Regions from separate parts of the Streptomyces sp. NPDC058525 genome, predicted to be linked through region 2. Evidence: riboswitches for the same ligand, from Rfam matches in the RefSeq annotation. Region 2 holds a riboswitch; the other holds the start of a gene.

Region 1 (5,632 bases), on a different contig from region 2:
TCGTCGGCGGCGTAGAGGCGGCCGACGAGGGCGGAGATGTTGGGCTTGAGCAGGCCGGTGCCGATGACGATGAGGACCAGGCCGGGCCAGACGAGGGCGGGCTGCGGGAAGGCCATCAGGACGTGCCCGGCCATGATCACCACGCCGCCCCACAGGACGGCCCGGCGGGCCCCGAGGAAGCGGTCGGCGATCCAGCCGCCGGGCAGGGCCAGGAGCGAGATCATGGCCATGTAGACCCCCTCCACCGCCTCCGCGGTGCCCTCGTGGAGGCCCATGCCGCCGTGGCCCCGGGAGGCCGCGAGGAAGTGCACGAGGATCGCGACCATGCCGTAGAGGCTGAAGCGCTCCCACAGCTCGGCGAGGACGAGGGTGGCGAGCCCCCGCGGGTGCCGCGCGGGGCGCCGGGGCTGCTGCGTCTGCGTATCCGTCGGTCCGTTCACCTCCCCAGTGCAGCGCCGCGGCCCGGGTGCGGGGATCGGTCCTTCGACCTGTTACCGGGGGAAACGCGACGCCCCGTACCGAAGGGCCCGGGGCGTTCGCCGTACGGAGGGGGGTGCGGGGCGGGTCAGAGGTCCGCGAGCGCCGGCCCGGCCTGTGCGGCGGCGGCCTGGACGGTCTGCTCCAGCAGCACGGCGATGGTCATCGGGCCGACCCCGCCCGGCACCGGGGTGATCAGCGAGGCGCGGGCGGCGGCGGACTCGAAGTGCACGTCGCCGACGTTGCCCTCGTTGTACCCGGCGTCCAGGACCACCGCGCCCGGCTTGATGTCCTCGCCGCGGATGAATTCGGCCTTGCCCACGGCGGCGACCAGCACATCGGCCTGGCGCACGATCGAGGGGAGGTCCACGGTGCGGGAGTGGCAGTAGGTGACGGTGGCGTTCTGCTCGAGCAGCAGCATGCCGGCCGGCTTGCCGAGGATCGCGCTGCGGCCGACGACCACGGCGTGCTTGCCGGTGAGGTCCACGTCGTAGGCGGCGAGCAGGCGCATGATGCCGCCGGGGGTGCAGGAGACGAAGCCGGGCAGTCCGAAGCCCATGGCGGCGAAGGAGTGCATGGTGACCCCGTCGACGTCCTTGCCGGGGGCGATGGCCTCGAAGGCGGCGCGCTCGTCGATGTGGTGCGGGACGGGGTGCTGGAGCAGGATGCCGCTGATCTCCGGGTCCTCGGAGAGCGCGGTGAGGGTGGCCACCAGCTCCTCGGTGGTGGTCTCGGCCGGCAGCTCCACGTGGCGGGAGGTGATCCCGGCCTTGGCGCAACGGTTCTGCTTCATGCGCACGTACGTGACGGAGGCGGGGTCCTCACCGACCAGCACGGTCGCCAGACAGGGCGCGGTGCCGGTGCGCTCGGTGAGCTCGGCCGCGAGGGCGGCGGTCTGCTCCGAGATGCGGCGGGCGAGGGCGGTGCCGTCCATCAGCCGCGCCGTGGCCGTTTCGGCGGCAGGAGCGGCGGAAGGGGCGGAGGAGGTCTGGGCAGTCGTCACGGGGTCTCCTGAACGTCGCTGCGGATCGCGGTTCGCCCAGGCGCGCGGCAGTCGGCGTACGAGACGTACGCGGGCCGCTCCCCGGTGGTGATCCACCCGAACGCCAGTCACGGCCCGCCGCCCACTGTAGTCGACGGCCCGGTAATCCGGTGGTTGACCGGCGCCCGACCTGGGACGATCCAGACATGACGCGTACTTTCGACCATCTCGTCGCCGAGGCCGAAGCGGTCTCCGTGGACGGCTGGGACTTCTCGTGGCTCGACGGCCGGGCCACCGAGCAGCGCCCGTCCTGGGGCTACCAGCGGCTGCTCGCGCAGCGCCTGGCCCGGGCCCGGTCCGCCCTGGACATCCAGACCGGCGGCGGTGAGGTGCTCGCCGGCGCGGGCCCGCTGCCCCCGCTGACGGCGGCCACCGAGTCCTGGCCGCCGAACATCGAGCGGGCGACCCGGCTTCTGCACCCGCTGGGCGCGGTGGTGGTCGCCGACGCCGACGAGCCGCCGCTGCCCTTCGGCGACGAGGCCTTCGAGCTGGTCGCCAGCCGGCATCCGGTGACCGTCTGGTGGGAGGAGATCGCGCGGGTCCTGCGGCCCGGCGGCACCTACCTGTCCCAGCAGGTCGGTCCGGCGAGCGTCTTCGAGCTCGTCGAGTACTTCCTCGGCCCGCAGCCGGAGGAGGTCCGGCGCGGCCGGCACCCCGACGACGCCGTGCGCGACGCCGCCGCGGCCGGCCTCGAAGTCGTCGATCTGCGCTCGGAACGGCTGCGCACGGAGTTCCACGACATCGGAGCCGTGATCTACTTTCTACGGAAGGTGATCTGGATGGTGCCCGGCTTCACGGTCGGGCAGTACCGGGACCGGTTGCGCGAGCTGCACGAACAGATCGAGCGCGAAGGCCCGTTCGTGGCGCACACCGCCCGCTTCCTCGTCGAAGCCCGCAAAACGGGCTGACGATCGGGGGCGGACGGATCTGGCGCGGATAGGTTGCGCGGCCACAGCGTGGCGCAGGTCACTCAATTCAGCGCGTAACGAATCGACTCGGGCATGCGATGAACCGACAGGCGTCCTCGCGCGGCCCCGGAATACAGACCCCCCTCGGGTCTGTTTCCCGAGTTCGCGCGATGATGTCCCGCCCACCCTTTATCTGTTCGCAACGAGAGGCTCCTTGTGTCGCTCAGCCCGTCCCGTACGTTCCCTCCGGAGATCGCCGAATCCGAGGCCCTCGTCGCGCTCGTCGAGCGCGGCCGCGAGCAGGGTCACATCAACGGTGACGACGTGCGCCAGGCCTTCGAGGCCGGCCGCATCCCGGTGGACCAGTGGAAGCGGGTCTTGCGCAGCCTGAACCAGGTCCTGGACGAGGAGGGTGTCGCCCTCCACGTCAGCGCCGCCCCCGCCACGAAGGCTGCTGCCAAGAAGCCCCGCAAGGCAGCCGCCGCTCCGGCCCGCACCGTGGCCAAGAAGGCGACCGCGGCGCCGCGCCCCATCGGCGCGCGCAAGACCTCGGCCGCCGCACCCCCGGCCACCGCTGCGGCGATATCCGCTCCGTCGGCCTCCGCCACCGAGGACGAGGCGGCGGCCGAGGCCGCTGCCGAGCCGAAGAAGCGGACGGTCAAGAAGACCGCGACCGCCGCGAAGAAGACCGCCACCAAGAAGACGGCGGCGAAGAAGACCAGCGCCAAGGACGCCGACGAGGGCGAGACCCCCGCGGCCGAGGGCGAGGACTGGGCAACCGAGGACCTCGCCGACGAGGCCGAGGAGGAGGCTCCCAAGGCCGGGGGCACCCAGGGCTTCGTCCTGTCCGACGACGACGAGGACGACGCTCCGGCGCAGACGGTCATGGTGGCCGGCGCCACCGCCGACCCCGTCAAGGACTACCTCAAGCTCATCGGAAAGGTGCCGCTCCTCAACGCCGAGCAGGAGGTCGAGCTCGCCAAGCGCATCGAGGCCGGCCTGTTCTCCGAGTACAAGCTCGAAGAGGAGGAGGACCACAAGCCCGCGTTCAAGCGCGAGCTGGAGATCCTCGTCGAGGACGGCCGCCGGGCGAAGAACCACCTGCTGGAGGCCAACCTCCGTCTCGTGGTCTCCCTCGCCAAGCGCTACACCGGCCGCGGCATGCTCTTCCTGGACCTGATCCAGGAGGGCAACGTCGGCCTGATCCGCGCCGTGGAGAAGTTCGACTACACCAAGGGCTTCAAGTTCTCCACGTATGCGACCTGGTGGATCCGGCAGGCGATCACGCGTGCCATGGCCGACCAGTCGCGCACCATCCGCATCCCCGTGCACATGGTCGAGATCATCAACAAGCTCGCCCGCGTGCAGCGCCAGATGCTCCAGGACCTGGGCCGCGAGCCCACCCCGGAGGAGCTGGGCAAGGAACTCGACATGACCCCCGAGAAGGTCATCGAGGTCCAGAAGTACGGCCGCGAGCCGATCTCCCTGCACACCCCCCTGGGTGAGGAGGGCGACAGCGAGTTCGGTGACCTCATCGAGGACTCCGAGGCGGTCGTGCCCGCGGACGCGGTCTCCTTCACCTTCCTCCAGGAGCAGCTCCAGTCGATCCTGGGCACGCTCTCGGAGCGCGAGGCGGGCGTGGTCTCCATGCGCTACGGCCTCAACGACGGCCAGCCGAAGACGCTGGACGAGATCGGCCGCGTGTACGGGGTCACCCGTGAGCGCATCCGCCAGATCGAGTCCAAGACCATGTCGAAGCTGCGCCACCCGTCGCGTTCGCAGGTCCTGCGCGACTACCTCGACTAGGCCCTCAGGCCAGTCGGAAGACGGGCCCCTTGGGGGTGAACGGCAGGGTGGCACCCTGCGGAACCAGATAGGCGTGCTCGCGCCGGATCCGCAGGGTGTCGCACCACCCGTCCGTGATCACCAGCACCGGGGCCCCGGGCGGGAAGTCCTCCGCCCGCTGGAGCAGGTCGATGCCCGGTTGCAGCACCGTCCCGCCCCGGCCGCGCACCTTCACCCGGCCCGCGATCTCGGCCGGGGGCACATAGCCCGCGTCGTACGGGGCCGCGTCGCAGAACACGACGCGGGCCGCCGGTACCTCGCGGGCTTCGGCGTACGAGGCGATCGCGCCGAGCGCCTTGCCGAGCAGGGCCGCGTTCATCGAACCCGAGGTGTCGAGCACCACCCCGAAGGTGCAGCGGGCCGTCTCCTCGGGCGGGAAGTACCGGCCGGCGCGCGGGATGTCCGGGGTGGACGCCTGACGGCGCGCCGGGCGGGCGTACGAGCGGACGGGCACCGGACGCGGCACGTACTCGTCGAACCAGCGGGCGAGGCGCGCGTCCCAGGGCACCGGAGGATGGGCGAGCGCCCGGATCTCCTGGATCAGCCCGGCGGGCAGCATCCCGCGCTTCCCGTATTCGTGCAGGTCGAAGCCCTGGGTCAGGCCGCGCCGGTAGAAGTCGTCGAGATCCGCGTACGGGACGCTGCCCGGGTGGGCGAGCGGCTCGCCCAGGATGTCCCCGAGGCCCTTGCCGCGCAGGGTCGCGAGGCGGCGCATGCGTCGCAGGTCGGTGGTGATGCGGTCGTAGACCTCTTCGACCGAGAGGTCCCTCAGCGCCGGGTCGTACAGCAGCCCCTCGGGCATCTCCCCGACGGCCATCTCCACGAGCCAGCCGTTCACCACGTAGTCGGCGGCGACGTTGTGCAGGTACGGGTCGCGGGCGCCGCGGCGCTCGCCGTGGCGCAGCGCGGCGTGCAGCATCTCGTGGGCGAGGATGAACCGCCATTCGCCGTCGGTGAAGACCCGCAGCGGGTTGACGTAGATCTCCCCGGCGCTCGCGCTGACCGCGGCGACGGCGATGTCCTGGGAGCGGGCCAGCTCGGCGTCGGCGACGATCCGCAGCCCCGCGGCGAGCCCGCCGAGGAGCGGGTAGGAGGAGACGAACCAGTTCAGGGCGCGGTCCCAGGGCTTCGGCCGGTGGTCCTCGCGGCCGGCCGCCCGCTCCATGGTGGCCGAGACGGCGCGGGTGAGGGCGTGGGCGAAGGCCGTCTCCCAGTCGGGGACCGCCGCGCCGTCGAAGGGGCGCCAGGTGGCGAGGACCTGGTCGGGCTGGTCCCCGGCGGCCCCGCAGTGCTCGTAGGCAGCCGGGATGCCGTCGCGGCGCCAGCGGGCGGCGAGCAGCTCCTCGTCCCCGCCGGGGTA
Region 2 (5,632 bases):
ACGCCTCGTCGACGCCTGGCGCCGGCAGGCCGAGCTGCTGCCGCCCGGCCCGCTGCACTTCGCGCACTCCGAGACCGACGAGCTCGGCGAGGACCTGATGACGGTCGCCTACCTCCAGGAGACCGCCGAGCAGGCGGGCCTGGACACCCAGGCGCTGTCCGTCGAGCAGATCGGCTGGGACAGCCTGTCCGGCCGCTTCGTCGACGAGAAGCTCCGCTTCATCCGCAGCTGCTTCAAGCTCTATCCGTGGGAGTGGCTGGCCACGGACCAGTTCGGCCCCCAGGTGCTGGGCACCTACGACCACGGCGGCGGCTCCGGCACCACCTGCTGGATCGAGCCGCTGTGGAAGATGCTGCTGTCCAACAAGGCGCTGCTCGCGATCCTGTGGGAGCTCTTCCCGGAGCACCCGAACCTGCTGCCCGCCTACCTCGACGGCCCGCACGAGCTGGCCGAGGAGGGCGGTTACGTCGCCAAGCCGCTGCTCGGCCGGGAGGGCGCCGGGGTCACCCTGCACGAGCCGGGCGGCGAGCCGTTCGTGGCGCGGGACGACGAGAAGTACTGCTTCCAGGGCCTGGCCCCGCTGCCCGACTTCGACGGCAACCGGGTGGTGCTCGGCGCATGGGTCGTCGAGGACGAGGCGGCGGGGCTCGGCATCCGCGAATCGGCGGGGCCGGTCACGGACGAGTACGCCCGCTTCCTGCCCCACGTCATCCTCTAGCCGGTCGGCCCGGTCGGCCCGGTCGGCCCGGCGTGCCCGGCCGGCCCGGCCTGCCGGTCCGAGGCCGGCAGGTCCGAGGCCGGCAGGTCCGCGCGGCCGGCCGTTACGCGGACAGGACCGCGCGGAGCTGCTCCAGCCCCCAGTCCAGGTCCTCCTTGCCGATCACCAGCGGCGGGGCGATCCGGATGGTGGACCCGTGGGTGTCCTTCACCAGGACGCCCCGCTCCATCAGCTTCTCGGAGATCTCCCGGCCGGTCCCGTGCGAGGGCTCGATGTCCACGCCCGCCCACAGCCCCCGCCCCCGTACGGCGGTCACCGCGCCGCCGCCGACCAGCAGGCTCAGCTCCCGGTGCAGGTGGTCGCCGAGCTCGGCGGCGCGCTGCTGGTACTCGCCGGTCTTCAGCATCGCGACGACCTCCAGGCCGACGGCGCAGGCCAGCGGGTTGCCGCCGAAGGTGGACCCGTGCTCGCCCGGCCGGAACACGCCGAGCACGTCCCGGTCCGCGACCACGGCCGAGACGGGCACCACCCCGCCGCCGAGCGCCTTGCCCAGGATGTACACGTCGGGGACGACCTCCTCGTGGTCGCACGCGAAGGTCCGGCCGGTGCGGCCCAGCCCCGACTGGATCTCGTCCGCCATGAACAGGACGTTCCGCTCGCGCGTGAGCTCCCGTACGCCGCTCAGGTACCCGGCGGGCGGCACCAGCACCCCCGACTCGCCCTGGATCGGCTCCAGCAGCACGGCGACCGTGTTCTCGGTGACGGCGTGGGCCAGCGCGGTGAGGTCCCCGTACGGGACGATCTCGAAGCCCGGCGTGTACGGGCCGAAGTGGTCGCGCGCCTCGTGGTCCGTGGAGAAGGAGACGATCGTCGTCGTCCGGCCGTGGAAGTTGTCGGCGGCGACCACGATCTTGGCGTGGCCGTCCGGCACGCCCTTGACCTCGTACCCCCACTTGCGGGCCGTCTTCACGGCCGTCTCCACGGCCTCCGCGCCCGTGTTCATGGGCAGCACCATGTCCTTGCCGCACAGCGCGGCGAGTTCGGTACAGAAGTCGGCGAAGCGGTCGTGGAAGAAGGCGCGCGAGGTGAGCGTGACGCGGTCCAGCTGGGCGCGGGCGGCGTCGAGCAGGCGGCGGTTGCCGTGCCCGAAGTTCAGCGCCGAATAGCCGGCGAGCATGTCCAGGTACCGGCGGCCCTCCACGTCGGTCATCCACGCGCCGTCCGCCGTCGCGACGACGACGGGCAGCGGGTGGTAGTTGTGCGCGCTGTGCGCGTCGGCGGAGCGGATGGCATCAGCAGTTGTCGACACGGGGTCTCCGATCGTCCGTCAGGCCTGTGACGAGGGTGGCGTCACTTTCCATCCTCGCTCGCCGAGGGGACGGAGAAACCTTTCTCGTGGCGCGCCCGCTAAGGTGGGCGGTACGCACGGCGACTGGCGCACGGAGAACGAACTCCGGGGGAGCCGTGCGCGCACGACCGCTGACAGGGCCGCTCGCCTGGGCCTCGCGGGGTACCGATCACATCGACCCCGGAGGAGCCCGCCATGTCCGCGAGCCGCCATCCCGCCCTTTTCGCGACCGACCCCGAACTGGCGTCGTTCGTCGCGGCGGAGGAAAACCTGCAGGCCGAGACCCTGCGTCTGATCCCCAGTGAGAACTACGTGTCCGCCGCCGTCCTCGAGGCGTCCGGCACGGTGCTGCAGAACAAGTACAGCGAGGGCTATCCGGGCCGCCGCTACTACGAGGGCCAGCAGAACATCGACCGGGTCGAGGCGCTGGCCGTCGAGCGGGCCAAGGGCCTGTTCGGGGTGGACCACGCCAACGTCCAGCCGTATTCCGGCTCGCCCGCGAACCTGGCCGTCTACCTGGCCTTCGCCGAGCCGGGCGACACGGTCATGGGCATGGCGCTGCCGATGGGCGGGCACCTGACGCACGGCTGGGGCGTCTCGGCGACGGGGTCCTGGTTCCGGGGCGTGCAGTACGGGGTGCGGGCCGACACCGGCCGGATCGACTACGACGCGGTGCGCGACCTCGCCCTCGCCGAGCGACCGAAGATCATCTTCTGTGGGGGTACGGCCCTGCCGCGCACGATCGACTTCGCGGCGTTCGCGTCGATCGCCGAGGAGGCGGGCTCGATCCTCGTCGCGGACGTGGCCCACATCGCGGGCCTGATCGCGGGCGGGGCGCACCCGTCCCCGGCGGGGCACGTGGACGTGATCTCGACGACCACGCACAAGACGCTGCGGGGGCCGCGCGGGGCGATGCTGATGTGTCGCGAGGAGCACGCGAAGGCCATCGACAAGGCCGTGTTCCCGGGGCTGCAGGGCGGGCCGCACAACCAGACGACGGCCGGTATCGCGGTGGCGCTGCACGAGGCGGCGCAGCCGGCCTTCACCGCGTACGCGCACGCGGTCGTGGCCAACGCCAAGGCCCTGGCCGGGGCGCTGCTGGAGCGGGGCTTCGACCTGGTGTCGGGCGGTACGGACAACCACCTGATCCTGATCGACCTCACCTCGCGGGACGTGCCGGGGAAGGTGGCGGCCAAGGCGCTGGACCGCGCGGGGATCGTGGTGAACTACAACACGGTGCCGTTCGACCCGCGCAAGCCGTTCGACCCGTCGGGGATCCGGATCGGGACGCCGTCGCTGACCTCGCGGGGGCTCGGGGTGGGGCACATGGGGCAGGTCGCGGAGTGGATCGCGCGGGTGGTCGACGCGGCGGGCAAGTCCGACGAGGCCGCGCTGGCGGGGGTCCGGGCCGAGGTCGCGGCCCTGATGTCAGCCCACCCGGCCCCCGGCCTCCCCCTGTCCTGACCCGGGCGCCTCAATCGCCGGCGGGGCTGGATTTGGCTCGGGCCGGCGGTCGGGCGCGGCTGCTCGCCCCGCCGCCCCAAGACCGGGGCTCCGCCGCGGGTGTGGGCGGCGCCCTGCGGAGCCTCGCGCGGCGGCTTCGGGCGGGGGCTACCGTCGGGTATCGGGGCACCGGAAGGATCCGGCCGGCGGCGGGCCCGAGCCCGCCCCCGCACCTGAGAGAATGAAGCCATGGCTTCTGATCGTCCTCGCGCGCTCTCCGGCATCCAGCCCACCTCCGGCTCGTTCCACCTCGGGAACTACCTCGGAGCCATCCGCCAGTACGTCGCCCTCCAGGAGACGCACGACGCGTTCTACATGGTCGTCGACCTGCACGCGATCACCATGCCGCAGGATCCGAAGGAACTGCGCGCGAACACCCGCCTCTCCGCCGCGCAGCTGCTCGCCGCCGGCCTGGACCCCGAGCGCTGCACGCTCTTCATCCAGAGCCACGTGCCCGAGCACGCCCAGCTCGGCTGGGTCATGAACTGCATCACCGGCTTCGGCGAGGCCAGCCGGATGACCCAGTTCAAGGACAAGTCCGCCAAGCAGGGCGCCGGCAACGCCACCGTCGGGCTGTTCACGTACCCGATCCTCCAGGTCGCCGACATCCTGCTCTACCAGGCGAACGCCGTCCCCGTCGGCGAGGACCAGCGCCAGCACATCGAGCTGACCCGCGACCTGGCCGAGCGCTTCAACCAGCGCTTCGGCCAGACCTTCACGCTCCCCGCCGCGCACATCGTCAAGGAGGTCGCGAAGATCTACGACCTCCAGGACCCGGCGATCAAGATGTCGAAGTCCGCGTCCTCCCCCAAGGGCCTGATCAACCTCCTCGACGAGCCCAAGGTCACCGAGAAGAAGATCAAGAGCGCGGTCACCGACACCGAGGCCGAGATCCGCTTCGACACGGAGAACAAGCCCGGCGTCAGCAACCTGCTCACGATCTACTCCACCCTCACCGGCGAGACGGTCCCCGCCCTGGAGGCGCGGTACGAGGGCAAGGGCTACGGCGCGCTCAAGACCGACCTGGCCGCCGTGATGGTCGACTTCGTCACACCCTTCAAGCAGCGCACCCAGGAGTACCTGGACGACCCGGAGACGCTGGACTCGATCCTCGCCAAGGGCGCGGAGAAGGCCCGCGCGGTCGCCGCCGAGACCCTCGCCCAGGCGTACGACCGGCTCGGATTCCTGCCTGCCAAGCACTGACGGAGCGCCGGGGCGGACGCCGGGGGAGAGACGGCCCTGGCGAGACCGGGGGTACTGCCCTCACACTGGCGGCAGCAGTCCATCCAGACACACGGAGGAGAGATACGTGGGGACCGTAACGCTCGGCGTTTCGATCGCGGTCCCGGAGCCGTACGGCAGCCAGCTCCAGCAGCTGCGCGCCGGCTTCGGGGACGCCGCCGCGCACGGTATCCCCACGCATGTCACCCTCGTCCCGCCGACCGAGGTGGAGGCGGACCGGCTCCCGGCGATCCGCGCCCACCTGGCCGCGGTCGCCGCCGCCTTCCGGGCCTTCCGGATGCGGCTGGCCGGGACGGGAACCTTCCGCCCCCTCTCGCCGGTCGTCTTCGTCCAGGTCGTCGAGGGCGGCGAGGGCTGCACCCGCCTCCAGGGCGAGGTCCGCGACCCCGCCGGCCCGCTCGTGCGCGAGCTGGCCTTCCCGTACCACCCGCACGTCACGGTCGCCCACGGGATCTCCGAGGAGGCGATGGACGTGGCGTTCACGGCCCTCGGCGAGTACGCGGCCGAGTGGGTCTGCGCGGGCTTCGCACTCTACGAGCAGGGCTCGGACGGGGTCTGGCGCAAGCTGCGCGAGTACCCGTTCGGCACGGGTCCGGCGGGCGTGCCCGCGCAGCAGGGGTCGCCCGCCGACGAAGCGGCCGGCACGACCGCGCTGCCTTCCTGACGCAGCGGCCGCAGGACCTGATGCGTACGGAACCTGAGCCTGCGCAGGACCAGGGCGTGGAACGGGCGGTCCGTCCGGGGCACCTCGCGAAAAGTCACAGTCGACGACCGTAGTCCCAGAAACCGGCAATCCAGGCTATTTCCGACAGCTCAATTAC

Evidence for each region. Region 2 has a riboswitch for ZMP and ZTP ahead of glyA (serine hydroxymethyltransferase). Riboswitches for the same ligand answer to the same signal wherever they lie in the genome.
Region 1: another riboswitch for ZMP and ZTP. It lies ahead of ACFWP3_RS28595 (bifunctional 5,10-methylenetetrahydrofolate dehydrogenase/5,10-methenyltetrahydrofolate cyclohydrolase); the one in region 2 lies ahead of glyA (serine hydroxymethyltransferase).

Annotation. Positions count from the first base shown of each region.
Region 1 is NZ_JBHXNP010000073.1:5,703-11,334, forward strand. It holds gene ACFWP3_RS28590 (peptide MFS transporter) at 1-440, opposite strand, end outside; gene ACFWP3_RS28595 (bifunctional 5,10-methylenetetrahydrofolate dehydrogenase/5,10-methenyltetrahydrofolate cyclohydrolase) at 566-1,411, opposite strand; ZMP/ZTP riboswitch at 1,508-1,601, opposite strand; gene ACFWP3_RS28600 (class I SAM-dependent methyltransferase) at 1,666-2,427, shown strand; gene ACFWP3_RS28605 (RNA polymerase sigma factor) at 2,644-4,233, shown strand; gene ACFWP3_RS28610 (hypothetical protein) at 4,238-5,632, opposite strand, start outside.
Region 2 is NZ_JBHXNP010000007.1:140,028-145,659, reverse strand. It holds gene ACFWP3_RS06230 (glutathionylspermidine synthase family protein) at 1-718, shown strand, start outside; gene rocD (ornithine--oxo-acid transaminase) at 822-2,027, opposite strand; ZMP/ZTP riboswitch at 2,137-2,227, shown strand; gene glyA (serine hydroxymethyltransferase) at 2,262-3,530, shown strand; gene trpS (tryptophan--tRNA ligase) at 3,759-4,772, shown strand; gene ACFWP3_RS06210 (2'-5' RNA ligase family protein) at 4,879-5,475, shown strand.